2 linked regions of the Methylococcus capsulatus genome follow. Each later gene encodes a partner of the first gene's protein in a complex. Links are inferred from orthologs where the notes say so. Each region holds a gene or a part of one and is shown on either strand. Other genes may lie near its edges.

Region 1 (7,736 bases):
TATCGATTACGGTTTCGCTGAGGCTGTGACCACATATGGGGTCATCGGCGTAAAGGTGTGGATTTTCAAAGGTGAGGTTTTCGAGCCTGTGCATGCGGAGTCGAAGACTCGCAGTGCGGTCGAAGCTTGATGAGGTCGTGCCATGTTGCAGCCAAAAAGAACCAAGTACAGAAAACAGCATAAGGGGCGCAATACCGGCTTGGCCATCGCCGGCAGCAAGGTGTCCTTCGGTGAGTATGGCCTCAAGGCTACCACTCGCGGTAGAATAACCGCCCGCCAAATCGAGGCAGCCCGTCGGACCATCTCCCGCCACGTGAAGCGCGGCGGAAAAATCTGGATTCGCGTATTTCCGGACAAGCCCATCAGCAAGAAGCCGCTGGAGGTTCGCATGGGTAGCGGCAAGGGCAGCGTGGAGTACTGGGTTGCGGAAGTCAAGCCCGGCACCATGCTGTACGAACTCGAAGGCGTCAGTGAAGATCTGGCCCGCGAGGCGTTCCGGTTGGCAGCGGCGAAGCTGCCGGTGCAGACCACTTTTTCCCTGCGCACGGTGATGTGATGAAGGCCAGCGAATTGAGAGCGAAACAAGTCGAAGAACTCAAGTCGACGTTGATGGATCTGCATCGGGAGGCGTTCAGCTTGAGGATGCAGCAGGCGACCGGCCAGTTGAGCAAGTCCCATCAGATCAGGGCAGTGAGGCGCGATATCGCGCGAGTGAATATGGTTCTGGCAGAAAAAGGCGGAAAGGTATGACGGCGAGCGAAGGTCGCGTGCGGAGCGTCACCGGGCGCGTGGTGTCGAACAAGATGGATCGGACCATCGTGGTCGCCATTGAGCGGCAGGTGTCCCATCCCTTGTATGGCAAGTATATCCGGCGCACCACGAAGGTGCTGGCGCACGATGAAAACAACGAGTGCGGTATCGGTGATCTGGTGACTCTCTATGCATCCCGGCCGATCTCGAAGAAAAAAGCCTGGACTCTCGGCGCAGTCGTCGAGCGGGCGGTATGAAGCTGTCCACCAGGGCCTTGAGCGAATATTTGGAGATTTGAACGATGATACAGATGCAGACCTGTCTGGATGTCGCGGACAACAGCGGCGCGCGGCAAGTCATGTGTATTAAGGTCCTTGGTGGGTCCAAGCGGCGGTACGCGAATGTCGGCGACGTCATCAAGGTTAGTGTAAAAGACGCGATTCCCCGAGGGCGCGTCAAGAAGGGTGAAGTCTATAACGCTGTGGTTGTTCGCACTCGCAAGGGCGTGCGGCGTGCCGACGGTTCTCTAATCCGCTTCGATAACAATGCCGCAGTGATTCTGAACAACCAGCATCAGCCCATCGGCACCCGAATTTTCGGGCCAGTCACGCGTGAGCTTCGCTCTGAGAAGTTCATGAAGATTATCTCCCTGGCGCCGGAAGTGCTTTGACGTAAGAAGGTGTTGCCCCATGCGTAGGATCAAGAAAGGCGATCAGGTTATCGTCATCGCCGGAAAAGATAAAGGAAAGAAAGGCTTGGTGCTGTCGGTGCTGAGCGAGGACAAGTTGGTGGTCGAGGGTGTCAATCTCGTCCGGAAACATCAGCGCCCGAACCCCATGAGAGGAGTGACCGGCGGCATCGTCGAAAAGGCCATGCCGATCCACAGTTCCAACGTGGCGCTGTTCAACGCCGCCACCAACAAGGGAGACCGCGTGGGTTTCCGGTTGCTGGCCGACGGCAGGAAGGTCCGTTTCTACCGGTCCACCAACGAACTGATTGACGCTTGAGAAGCGGATGTGTCATGCCTAGGTTAGAAGACCATTACAAAGAGAAAGTCGTACCGGAATTGATGGCGCGATTTGGATACAAATCCATCATGGAGGTTCCGCGCCTGGTGAAGATCACCCTCAACATGGGGGTGGGCGAGGCGGTCGCGGACAAGAAGATCCTGCAGAATGCGGTCGAGAACATGCAGGCGATCGGAGGTCAGAAGCCCATCGTCACGCATGCCCGGAAGTCGATTGCGGGTTTCAAGATCCGGGAGGGCATGCCCGTGGGCTGCAAAGTCACTCTGCGGCGCGCGCGGATGTATGAATTTCTGGACCGCCTCATCAGTGTTGCGATTCCTCGCATACGCGATTTCCGGGGGCTGAACCCGAAGGCCTTCGACGGTCGGGGCAACTACTCCATGGGTGTGCGGGAGCAGATCATTTTCCCGGAAATCGATTATGACAAGATCGACGCCATCCGGGGTATGGATATCACCATCACATCGACAGCGAAATCGGACGCCGAAGCCAAGGCATTGCTCGAGGCGTTCAAGTTTCCTTTCCGGACGTAACAAGGGGCAGTCGTGGCAAAAAAATCAATGATCGCGCGCGAAGTGAAGCGCCAAAAGCTGAACAGCCGTTACGAAAAAAAGAGGGCGGAGCTGAAGGCTCTCATTAAGGGCGTGGATACCCCCGATGAACAGAGGGAAGCGGCGATCGTCGCATTGCAGAAGTTGCCGCGCGACAGTGCCGCCATGCGACAACGCAACCGCTGCCAGCTGACCGGGCGGCCGCATGGCTTCTACCGTAAGTTCGGACTGGGGCGTAACAAATTGCGTGAATGTGTCATGCGCGGTGAAGTACCGGGTGTGGTCAAGGCGAGCTGGTAAGGCGAACCGCTAAAGTATCGGAGTTTATAGTTATGAGTATGTCAGATCCTTTGAGCGATCTCCTTACGCGGATACGCAACGGTCAGGCCGCCGGTAAGGCAGAGGTCACCGTACCTGCGTCGAAGCTGAAGCGGGCCGTGTGCCAGGTATTGAAGGAAGAAGGCTATATTGCCGGTTATTCCGACACGTCGGAACAGGTCAAACACAACATCCGCATCGAGCTCAAGTATTACAACGGTGCGCCGGTCATCGATAAGATCCAGCGGTTCAGCAAACCGGGCTGCCGGCGCTATCGGGGTCGCGACGAACTGCCCAAAGTCATGGGGGGGTTCGGCATCGCGATAGTGTCGACATCCAAGGGCGTGATGTCCGACCGCAAAGCCAGATCGCTCGGTGAAGGCGGCGAAGTTCTCTGTGTCGTTGAATGATGTTTCTACAGGTTGGCCGATATGTCTCGTGTAGCGAATAATCCAATCTCCATTCCGAAGGGTGTGGAAGTCAGTATCGCCGATGGTGTTGTAACCGCAAAGGGCAAGAATGGACTTCTGTCGCGTGCAGTTCCGTCAGGGCTCAGTGTCAACCTGGAAGGCGGTGTATTGTCCGTTCATTACGACAAGAACGATCAGCGGCAGAATGCTCTCGCCGGGACGACGCGGGCGAATCTGGCCAACATGATCGTCGGTGTCAGCAGCGGCTTCGAGCGTAAGCTCTCTCTGGTCGGTGTGGGGTATCGGGCGCAAGCCAAGGGCGATGTGCTGAGTCTCAGTCTGGGATTCTCGCATCCGGTGGAATTCAAGGTTCCTGCAGGCGTCGTGGTCGAGACTCCTTCGCAGACCGATATCGTGGTCAAAGGCGCCGACCGGCAGGTCGTCGGTCAGGTGGCTGCCGACATTCGTGCGTTCCGCTCCCCGGAACCGTATAAGGGCAAGGGTGTCCGCTATGCGGACGAGGTCATCATCCGCAAGGAAGCGAAGAAGAAGTAAGGCAAGATCAATGGATAAAAAACAGGCCCGCCTCAAAAGGGCAGCAAAAACACGGCATGTCATTCGCGCCATGGGGGCGAACCGGCTGACGGTCCATCGTACTCCCAGGCATATTTATGCCCAGGTCATCGCTCCGGACGGCGGTACGGTTCTCGCGTCCGCCTCGACGCTTGAGCCTGCCGTCCGCGAAACGTTGTCGGTGACCGGAAACAAAGATGCCGCCATCGCAGTGGGTCGTCGCATCGCGGAAAAAGCACTTGCAGCGGGCATTTCCAGCGTCGCTTTCGACCGGTCCGGATTCAAATATCACGGGCGGATCAAGGCGCTGGCCGATGCGGCGCGCGAAGCCGGCCTTCAGTTCTAGCGAGGAATATCAATGGCAAACGTGAGTACTCAGGCAGGCGCGGGCGAGGGGCTGCAGGAAAAGCTGGTCGCCGTCCGGCGCGTCTCCAAGGTGGTCAAAGGCGGACGGCAGTTTGGATTCACGGCACTGACCGTGGTGGGAGACGGCAACGGCCGCGTCGGCTTCGGCCTCAGCAAGGCACGCGAGGTGCCTGTGGCGATCCAGAAGTCGATGGAGCAAGCGCGCAAGAACATGCGCAAGGTCGCGCTTAATGGACAGACTTTGCACCATCCGGTGACGGCCGCGGCTGGGGCGGCCAAGGTACACATGCAGCCCGCGTCGGAGGGCACCGGCATCATCGCTGGCGGTGCGATGCGCGCCGTGTTCGAGGTCGTCGGAGTGCATAATGTCCTTGCGAAGTGCATCGGCACCAACAACCCGATCAACGTCGTTCGCGCAACCATTAAAGGTTTAACGGCATTGCGGGATCCTAAATCCGTTGCTGCCAAACGCGGCATGACGGTCGAAGAGTTGCTGGGGTGATCGCGATGACGACAAAAACTTTGCGAGTCACTCAGGTGCGCAGTTCCAACGGAAGGCTAGATTCCCACAAAGCCTGTCTTCGCGGGCTGGGATTGCGCAAACCTCATCACAGTGTTGAAGTTCGGGGCACGCCGGAGGTTTTGGGTATGATCTCCAAAGTCTCCTACCTGCTCAAGGTTGAGGAAATCTGACATGTTTTTGAACACTATCGGCGCGCGGGACGGCAGCCGTCCTGCAAAAAAGCGGCGGGGTCGGGGCATTGGTTCGACGCTGGGGAAAACCAGCGGTCGCGGGCATAAAGGGCAAAAGGCTCGCGCAGGCGGCTTCCATAAGGTCGGTTTCGAAGGCGGTCAGATGCCGCTACAGCGTCGCTTGCCGAAGGTGGGTTTCCGCAGTGCGAAGAAGCGCTTCGTTGCAGAAGTGACGCTGGCGCAGCTTTCGAAAGTGGGCGGAGGCATTATTGGGCTGGCGGAGCTTAAGGAGGCGGGTCTCGTTCCGGCCGAGGCGAAGACGGTGAAGATCATCGCCACCGGTGACGTGACCGGAGCGCTGACCGTCCGTGGTGTGGGGGTGACACAAGGTGCCCGCGCCGCGATCGAAGGCGCAGGCGGCAAAGTGGAAAGCTGATGAGCACCATCAACCCCTTGATGGCCGACCGCGGCGGCAGGTTCACTGAGCTTCGTCAGCGCCTGCTGTTCGTCGTCGGAGCGTTGATCGTGTTCCGGATTGGCGCACATATTCCCATACCCGGTGTCGATCCCAAGGCGTTGGCGGCCATGTTCAATCAACAAGGCAGCTCGATCCTTGATATGGTGAACATGTTTTCCGGCGGCGCCCTGAAGCGGCTGAGTATTTTTGCTCTCGGGATCATGCCCTACATTTCGGCGTCGATTATTTTGCAGCTGATGACGATCGTCGTTCCCAAGCTGGAGCAATTGAAGAAAGAGGGTGAATCGGGGCGGAAGAAGATCAACCAGTACACCCGGTATGCGACGGTTGTTCTGGCGTCTTTCCAAGCTACAGGGGTGGCGTTGGCGCTGCAGAATCAGAGCGCGGGTGGTGCACCTATCGTTGTGTCTCCGGGATTTCAGTTCGTTGCCCTCACCGCAATTTCGCTCGTCACCGGCACCATGTTTTTGATGTGGCTTGGCGAGCAGGTGACCGAGCGGGGACTGGGCAATGGCATCTCGATCATCATCTTCGCCGGTATCGTGGCGGGTCTGCCTTCGGCTGTGGGCGGAACGCTCGAGCTGGCACGCACCGGCGAATTGAGTGCGTTCAGCATTATCGGTATCGCTGCGATCGCGGTTGCCGTGACATGGCTGGTGGTATTCGTCGAAAAAGGACAGCGGCGGATTACGATCAACTACGCCAAGCGTCAGGAAGGGCGGCGCATGTATGCGGCCCAGAAGAGCTTTCTGCCCCTGAAACTGAATATGTCCGGGGTCATTCCGCCGATTTTTGCCTCGTCGATCATCCTGTTTCCCGCGACCCTTGCAGGTTGGTTCGGAAATTCTGAAAAGTTGATCTGGCTGCAGGACATAGCGAGCACCCTATCTCCAGGGCAGCCGCTCTATGTTCTCTGTTATGCGGCGGCGATCATGTTTTTCTGCTTTTTCTACGCGGCATTGGTTTTCAACTCCAATGAGACGGCAGAGAACTTGAAAAAATCTGGTGCGTTCATTCCGGGAATCCGACCCGGTCAACAGACTGCGCGGTATATTGACACCGTCATGACTCGGCTGACGTTGGTTGGCGGTATCTATATCACTGCAGTGTGTCTGTTGCCGGAATTCTTGATTGTATATTGGAACGTACCATTTTATTTCGGCGGTACTTCGTTGTTGATCATAGTCGTCGTGGTCATGGATTTCATGGCACAGATCCAGACCTATGTGATTTCGCAGCAATACGAAGGATTGTTGAAGAAAACCAATATCAACATCAGGTGATTTTCTTGAGATCACCGGGGAAACATCATGAAAGTTAGAGCATCAGTTAAGCGCATTTGCCGGAACTGCAAGGTCCTGAAGAGGAACGGTATCGTCCGGATCATTTGTAAAGATGCCCGCCACAAGCAGCGGCAGGGTTGATGGGGTTGTCGCCGTTGTGAGAACGGCAGCGGCTGTGTATAATGGCCGGCTTTCGCTCAGCGGCTTAGAGTTGGAGTTCGTTTAAATGGCGCGTATTGCTGGAGTCAACATCCCAGATCACAAGCATGTAGTTATCTCACTGACCGCGATCTACGGCATCGGGCGTACGCGCGCAGGTCTGATCTGCAAAAGCGCGGGGATCGAGACTGACAAGAAAGTCAGAGAGCTGAGCGATGAGCAGGTCGAGCGGTTGCGTGGGGAGGTCGCGAAGTTCGTCGTCGAGGGCGATCTTCGGCGCGAGGTGGCCATGAACATCAAACGACTCATGGATCTCGGTTCCTACCGCGGCATGAGGCATAGGCGCGGTTTGCCGGTGCGGGGACAACGCACCCGCACCAACGCCCGCACCCGAAAGGGGCCGCGTCGTCCGATCAAGAAATAGAGGTACGGTAAGAAATGGCTACGACAGGTCGCCCCGTCAAAAGGATTAAAAGAGATATCTCAGACGGTATCGCGCATATCAGCGCGTCGTTCAACAACACGATTATCACCATCACCGACAGAAAAGGCAACGCGCTTTCGTGGGCCAGCGCCGGCGCTTCTGGCTTTCGTGGATCGCGCAAGAGCACGCCTTTTGCTGCTCAGGTTGCAGCCGAGAAAGCAGGATCGGTGGCAAAGGAGTATGGCATCAAAAATCTGGACGTTCACGTCACCGGTCCAGGCCCGGGAAGGGAGTCGGCCGTGCGTTCCCTGAACGCTTTGGGCTTTAAGATTGTTAATGTAGTGGACACCACACCGCTGCCTCATAACGGGTGTCGACCCCCTAAGAAGCGGCGCGTTTGACGGGAGATTTGTTATGGCTAGATATCTTGGCCCCAAATGCAAGTTGAGTCGCCGCGAAGGGACCGATCTGTTCCTCAAGTCGAGGGGCAAGTCCCTGGAATCGAAATGTAAGCTGGATCAGCCGCCCGGGCAACACGGCCAGAAGCGCCCCCGGCTGAGCGACTATGCGGCACAGCTTCGGGAGAAACAGAAGCTCAGGCGGATTTACGGCGTCATGGAGCGGCAGTTTCGCAATTACTATGCCGAAGCTTCCCGGCGAAAGGGATCCACGGGCGAGAATCTGCTGGCGCTATTGGAGTCAC
Region 2 (4,260 bases), 920 kb from region 1 along the record:
TGCGGGTTACGGTGACCTCAATCGCCTGCACCCGGGCCACCATCGCGTTCTGCTTGGGCGAGCTGGCGCGTTGAGCGAAGTGGCTGGCCACACGCTTCTTCAGGTTCTTCGCCTTGCCGACGTAGATCACCTCGCCGTTCCGATCCAGCATCTTGTAGACGCCGGGCGCACCGGTGAGGGTGGCGAGGAAGGTCTTGATGTCGAAAGCCGCTGCCGCGGTGCTCATGGTGGAGGTAAGCGTGGGAGATTGCCGTTATTCATTATACCTTCGCAGCATACCTCCGCAGCCGCTTTACCCGTTCGCACACCGGCCTACTCCCTGCATTTTTCCAGGGGTTGGGTTTTGCGGTATCATGCACGGATTACGTTTTTGTCCGGAATTCACCCAATCATGCTTGGCAAGCTTGTCAGAAAAGTCGTCGGCAGCCGCAACGACCGAATCATCAAACGCAAGAGGCGGCTGGTCAAGAAGATCAACCAGCTCGAACCTACGATTGCGTCGCTGAGCGACGAGGCATTGGGACGGAAGACCGTGGAATTCCGGGAGCGGCTGAGTCGCGGTGAGGCGCTCGACGACCTGCTGGTGGAAGCTTTCGCAGTGGTGAGGGAGGCTTCGCGGCGCGTGCTGAACATGCGTCATTTCGATGTTCAGCTGATCGGCGCCATGGTGCTGAACGACGGGAAGATCGCCGAGATGAAAACCGGCGAAGGCAAGACCTTGGTCGCTACCCTGGCCGCCTATCTCAACGCCCTGCCAGGCAAAGGCTGCCATGTGGTGACAGTGAACGATTATCTGGCGCGGCGCGACGCCGAGTGGATGGGCAAACTTTACGGTTTTCTGGGTTTGAGCACCGGCGTCATCGTCAGCAATCTGGACCAGGAACAGCGCCGTCGGGCCTATGCCTGCGATATTACCTACGGCACCAACAACGAATTCGGCTTCGACTACCTGCGTGACAACATGGCGTTCAGCCTGGATCAGCGGGTGCAGCGCGATCCGTTTTTCGCGATCGTCGACGAAGTGGACTCCATTCTCATCGACGAGGCGCGAACCCCTCTGATCATCTCGGGTCCGACCGAAGATCGCAGTGACCTCTATCACAAAGTCAACACCCTGATTCCTCATCTGACCCGCCAGGAAACGGAGGGCGGCCCCGGCGATTATTGGGTGGACGAGAAAGCCCGCCAGGTTTATCTGACGGAGAGCGGCCACGAGACCATCGAGCGGCTGATGGTGGAACAGGGGTTGATCGGTGCCGACGAAAGCCTCTACGATGCCGTCAACATCCGACTCATGCACTACATCAACGCCGCACTGAAAGCACATGCGCTCTTTCAGCGCGATGTGGACTATATCGTGCGCGACGGGCAGGTCATCATCGTCGACGAATTCACGGGCCGCGCCATGCCCGGCCGGCGCTGGTCGGAGGGGTTGCACCAGGCGGTGGAGGCGAAGGAAAACGTTCCGGTGCACAACGAGAACCAGACGCTGGCCTCGATCACCTTTCAGAATTACTTCCGCCTTTACGAAAAACTGGCGGGCATGACCGGTACGGCGGACACCGAGGCGGCCGAGTTCCACCAGATCTATGGCCTCGAGGTGGTCATGGTTCCGCCGAACCGGCCGATGATCCGGAACGACATGGGGGATCTGGTCTATCTCACCGCCCGCGAGAAATTCGCTGCAATCGTCGAGGACATCAAGTATTGCGTCGAACACGGCAAGCCGGTGCTGGTCGGCACCACGTCGATCGAGAACTCGGAACTGCTGTCCGGCATCCTGCGCCAGGCCGGCGTGCCGCATCAGGTGCTCAACGCCAAGCATCATGAGCAGGAAGCTCACATCATCGCCCAGGCCGGCCGGCCGGGAGCGGTCACCATCGCCACCAACATGGCCGGGCGAGGTACGGACATCGTGCTGGGAGGCAGTCTTGAAGAGGATCTGGCTCATGCCGATCCCGCCATGGCCGAGCGGATCAAGGCGGAGTGGCAGCAACGCCATGATGCCGCCGTGGCCGCCGGTGGTCTCCATGTTATCGGCTCCGAGCGCCATGAATCGCGCCGCATCGACAACCAGCTGCGCGGCCGTTCCGGACGTCAGGGGGATCCCGGCTCCAGCCGCTTCTATCTTTCTCTGGAAGATCCCCTCATGCGCATATTCGCTTCCGACCGGGTGGCGGTGCTCATGCAACGCCTCGGTATGAAGGAAGGGGAGTCGATCGAACATCCGTGGGTGACCCGCGCCATCGAGAACGCTCAGCGCAAGGTGGAAGCGCGCAATTTCGACATCCGCAAGCAGTTGCTGGAATACGACAACGTCGCCAACGATCAGCGCAAGGTGATCTACCACATGCGCACCGAACTGATGCGGGCCGACGACATTTCCAAGACCATCGAGGATATCCGCCACGATGTGATTGGCCGCATGTTCGCCGAACACATACCTCCGCACAGCCTCGAGGAACAGTGGGATGTCCGGGGCTTGGAGGAGGTGATCGAGCGCGAGATCGGCTTGAGCCTGCCGATACGGCGATGGCTGGAGGATGAGCCCGACCTCCATGAGGAGAGCTTACTGGATCGCATCATTCAAGAGGCCGATGCAGCTTACGCCGCCAAGGTCGAAGCGATCGGACCGCAGGTCATGCGTCATTTCGAGAAGTCGGTGATGCTGCAGGTACTCGACAACGCATGGAAAGAGCATCTGGCCTCGATGGACCATCTGCGCCAAGGAATCCATCTGCGCGGCTACGCCCAGAAGGATCCCAAGCAGGAATACAAGCGGGAAGCCTTCGAGATGTTCACCGGCATGCTCGACAGCATCAAGCAGGAAGTGGTTGGCATCGTCTCCCGCGTTCAGGTCCATTCCGAGGAAGAAGTCCAGGAGATGGAGGAGCAGGGCCGCCAGCCGCAGGAAATGCAGTTCCAACATGCCGAGGTCAGCGCTCTGACCCTCGAAGAACCTGCCGCCGCACCGCCGGAAGAATCCGAAGGCTATGCGATTCCTGAAGGTCCGCGGCCTTTCGTTCGTTCCGGCGAAAAGATCGGCCGCAACGATCCTTGCCCTTGCGGTTCCGGGAAAAAATACAAGCAGTGCCATGGCCGCCTCGCCTGAGGACAGAAAGCTGGCAGACATCCGCCTCTTTCCGATAGCCGGGATTCGTTTGGGTACGGCAGCGGCGGCCATCAAGCAAGTCGGCCGCGACGACGTGCTGCTCATCGAAATGGCGGAAGGTTCGGCCTGCGCGGCCGTATTCACCCGGAATGCCTTCTGCGCGGCGCCGGTTTCCTTAGCGCGCGAGCATTTGCGGCAGGCACCGCGCTGGCTGCTGGTGAATTCCGGCAACGCCAATGCCGGTACCGGGGCGCGAGGTCTGGCGGATGCTCGAGCGAGCTGCGAGGCGGTCGCAGCGCTTGTCGGGGGACCCGCCGAGCGGGTCATGCCCTTTTCCACCGGGGTGATCGGTGAATATCTGCCGCTCGATAAGATCCGCGCCGCCTTGCCAAAAGCCTACGAGACTCTGTCGGAGGAAGGCTGGGATAAGGCCGCCCGCGCCATCATGACCACTGATACCCGCCCTAAGAAGGCGACACGCAGAATCGATATCGAAGGCTATCCCATATTCGTGTCCGGTATCGCCAAGGGCGCCGGCATGATCCACCCCGACATGGCCACCATGCTGGCCTTCGTCGCCACCGATGCCCGGATCGGGGCCGGGCTGTTGCAGAGCGTTCTCGAGCAGGCGGTGAACCGCTCCTTCAATTGCATCACCGTCGATGGTGATACCTCGACCAATGACGCCTGCGTGCTGATGGCGAGCCAGCGCTCGGAAGCATCGCCGATCGAGCCGGGGAGTGCGCATCTGAGGGCCTTTCAGTCCGCCGTGGACGCGGTGCTCGAGGAGCTGGCCGAAGCGATCGTCCGTGATGGGGAGGGCGCCACCAAATTCATTCGCATCCTGGTCGAAGAAGCGGCCTCGGAAGACGAAGCCAGGCTGGTCGGGAAGACCATCGCGCATTCGCCCCTGGTAAAGACCGCCTTCTTCGCGAGTGATCCCAATTGGGGCCGCATTCTGGCGGCAGTCGGACGGGCGGGGTGTAAGGATCTGGACATTTCGCGGGTGGCGATCTGGCTGGACGAGGTCCGAATCGTTGCCGGTGGGGGGCGCGACAGCGACTATACCGAGGCGCGTGGTGTCGCCGTGATGCAGCGGCCGGAGATCACCGTGCGTGTATCCTTGGGCAGGGGGCAGGCGTCCGCAC

Evidence for each region. Proteins that work in one complex are often made in the same cells at the same time.
Region 2: the proteins of secY (region 1) and secA are in contact, whole or in part, in a crystal structure (PDB 3DIN), measured with the Thermotoga maritima proteins. The link is inferred for Methylococcus capsulatus from one-to-one orthologs. Residues at the interface, in WP_004081795.1 of Thermotoga maritima: Glu108, Gly109, Glu110, Glu111, Ala236, Glu237, Arg238, Arg239, Ile240, Thr241, Ile242, Gln243, Tyr244, Ala245, Arg246, Arg247, Val248, Thr249, Gly250, Arg251, Arg252, Val253, Tyr254, Gly256, Ala257, Ser258, Thr259, Tyr260, Leu261, Pro262; in WP_004082002.1 of Thermotoga maritima: Glu261, Ala262, Arg263, Lys300, Ala301, Arg302, Thr303, Ile304, Ile305, Leu323, Tyr324, Asp325, Pro326, Val329, Ser330, Tyr333, Ile336, Lys340, Phe345, Val349, Glu363, Phe364, Tyr374, Ser375, Gly376, Gly377, Glu393, Ile395, Thr482, Ser483.

The regions. Positions count from the first base shown.
Region 1 is NZ_CP104311.1:1,671,347-1,679,082, forward strand. Bases 4,368-7,287 are described here. They hold secY (preprotein translocase subunit SecY), read left to right. Parts: upstream 4,368-5,124; coding sequence 5,125-6,450; downstream 6,451-7,287. Other genes in these bases: rpsE (30S ribosomal protein S5), read left to right, coding at 4,368-4,498; rpmD (50S ribosomal protein L30), read left to right, coding at 4,504-4,689; rplO (50S ribosomal protein L15), read left to right, coding at 4,691-5,125; rpmJ (50S ribosomal protein L36), read left to right, coding at 6,478-6,591; rpsM (30S ribosomal protein S13), read left to right, coding at 6,677-7,033. Outside these bases: rpsC (30S ribosomal protein S3), read left to right, coding at 1-130; rplP (50S ribosomal protein L16), read left to right, coding at 143-556; rpmC (50S ribosomal protein L29), read left to right, coding at 556-750; rpsQ (30S ribosomal protein S17), read left to right, coding at 747-1,007; rplN (50S ribosomal protein L14), read left to right, coding at 1,052-1,420; rplX (50S ribosomal protein L24), read left to right, coding at 1,440-1,757; rplE (50S ribosomal protein L5), read left to right, coding at 1,772-2,311; rpsN (30S ribosomal protein S14), read left to right, coding at 2,324-2,629; rpsH (30S ribosomal protein S8), read left to right, coding at 2,662-3,057; rplF (50S ribosomal protein L6), read left to right, coding at 3,079-3,612; rplR (50S ribosomal protein L18), read left to right, coding at 3,623-3,976; more of rpsE, read left to right, coding at 3,989-4,367; more of rpsK, read left to right, coding at 7,288-7,434; rpsD (30S ribosomal protein S4), read left to right, coding at 7,448-7,736. UniProt on the Escherichia coli protein: The central subunit of the protein translocation channel SecYEG. Consists of two halves formed by TMs 1-5 and 6-10.
Region 2 is NZ_CP104311.1:2,596,516-2,600,775, forward strand. The notes cover bases 1-3,312. They hold secA (preprotein translocase subunit SecA), read left to right. Parts: upstream 1-391; coding sequence 392-3,112; downstream 3,113-3,312. Other genes in these bases: uvrC (excinuclease ABC subunit UvrC), read right to left, coding at 1-226; argJ (bifunctional glutamate N-acetyltransferase/amino-acid acetyltransferase ArgJ), read left to right, coding at 3,096-3,312. Also shown: more of argJ, read left to right, coding at 3,313-4,260. UniProt on the Escherichia coli protein: Required for protein export, interacts with the SecYEG preprotein conducting channel.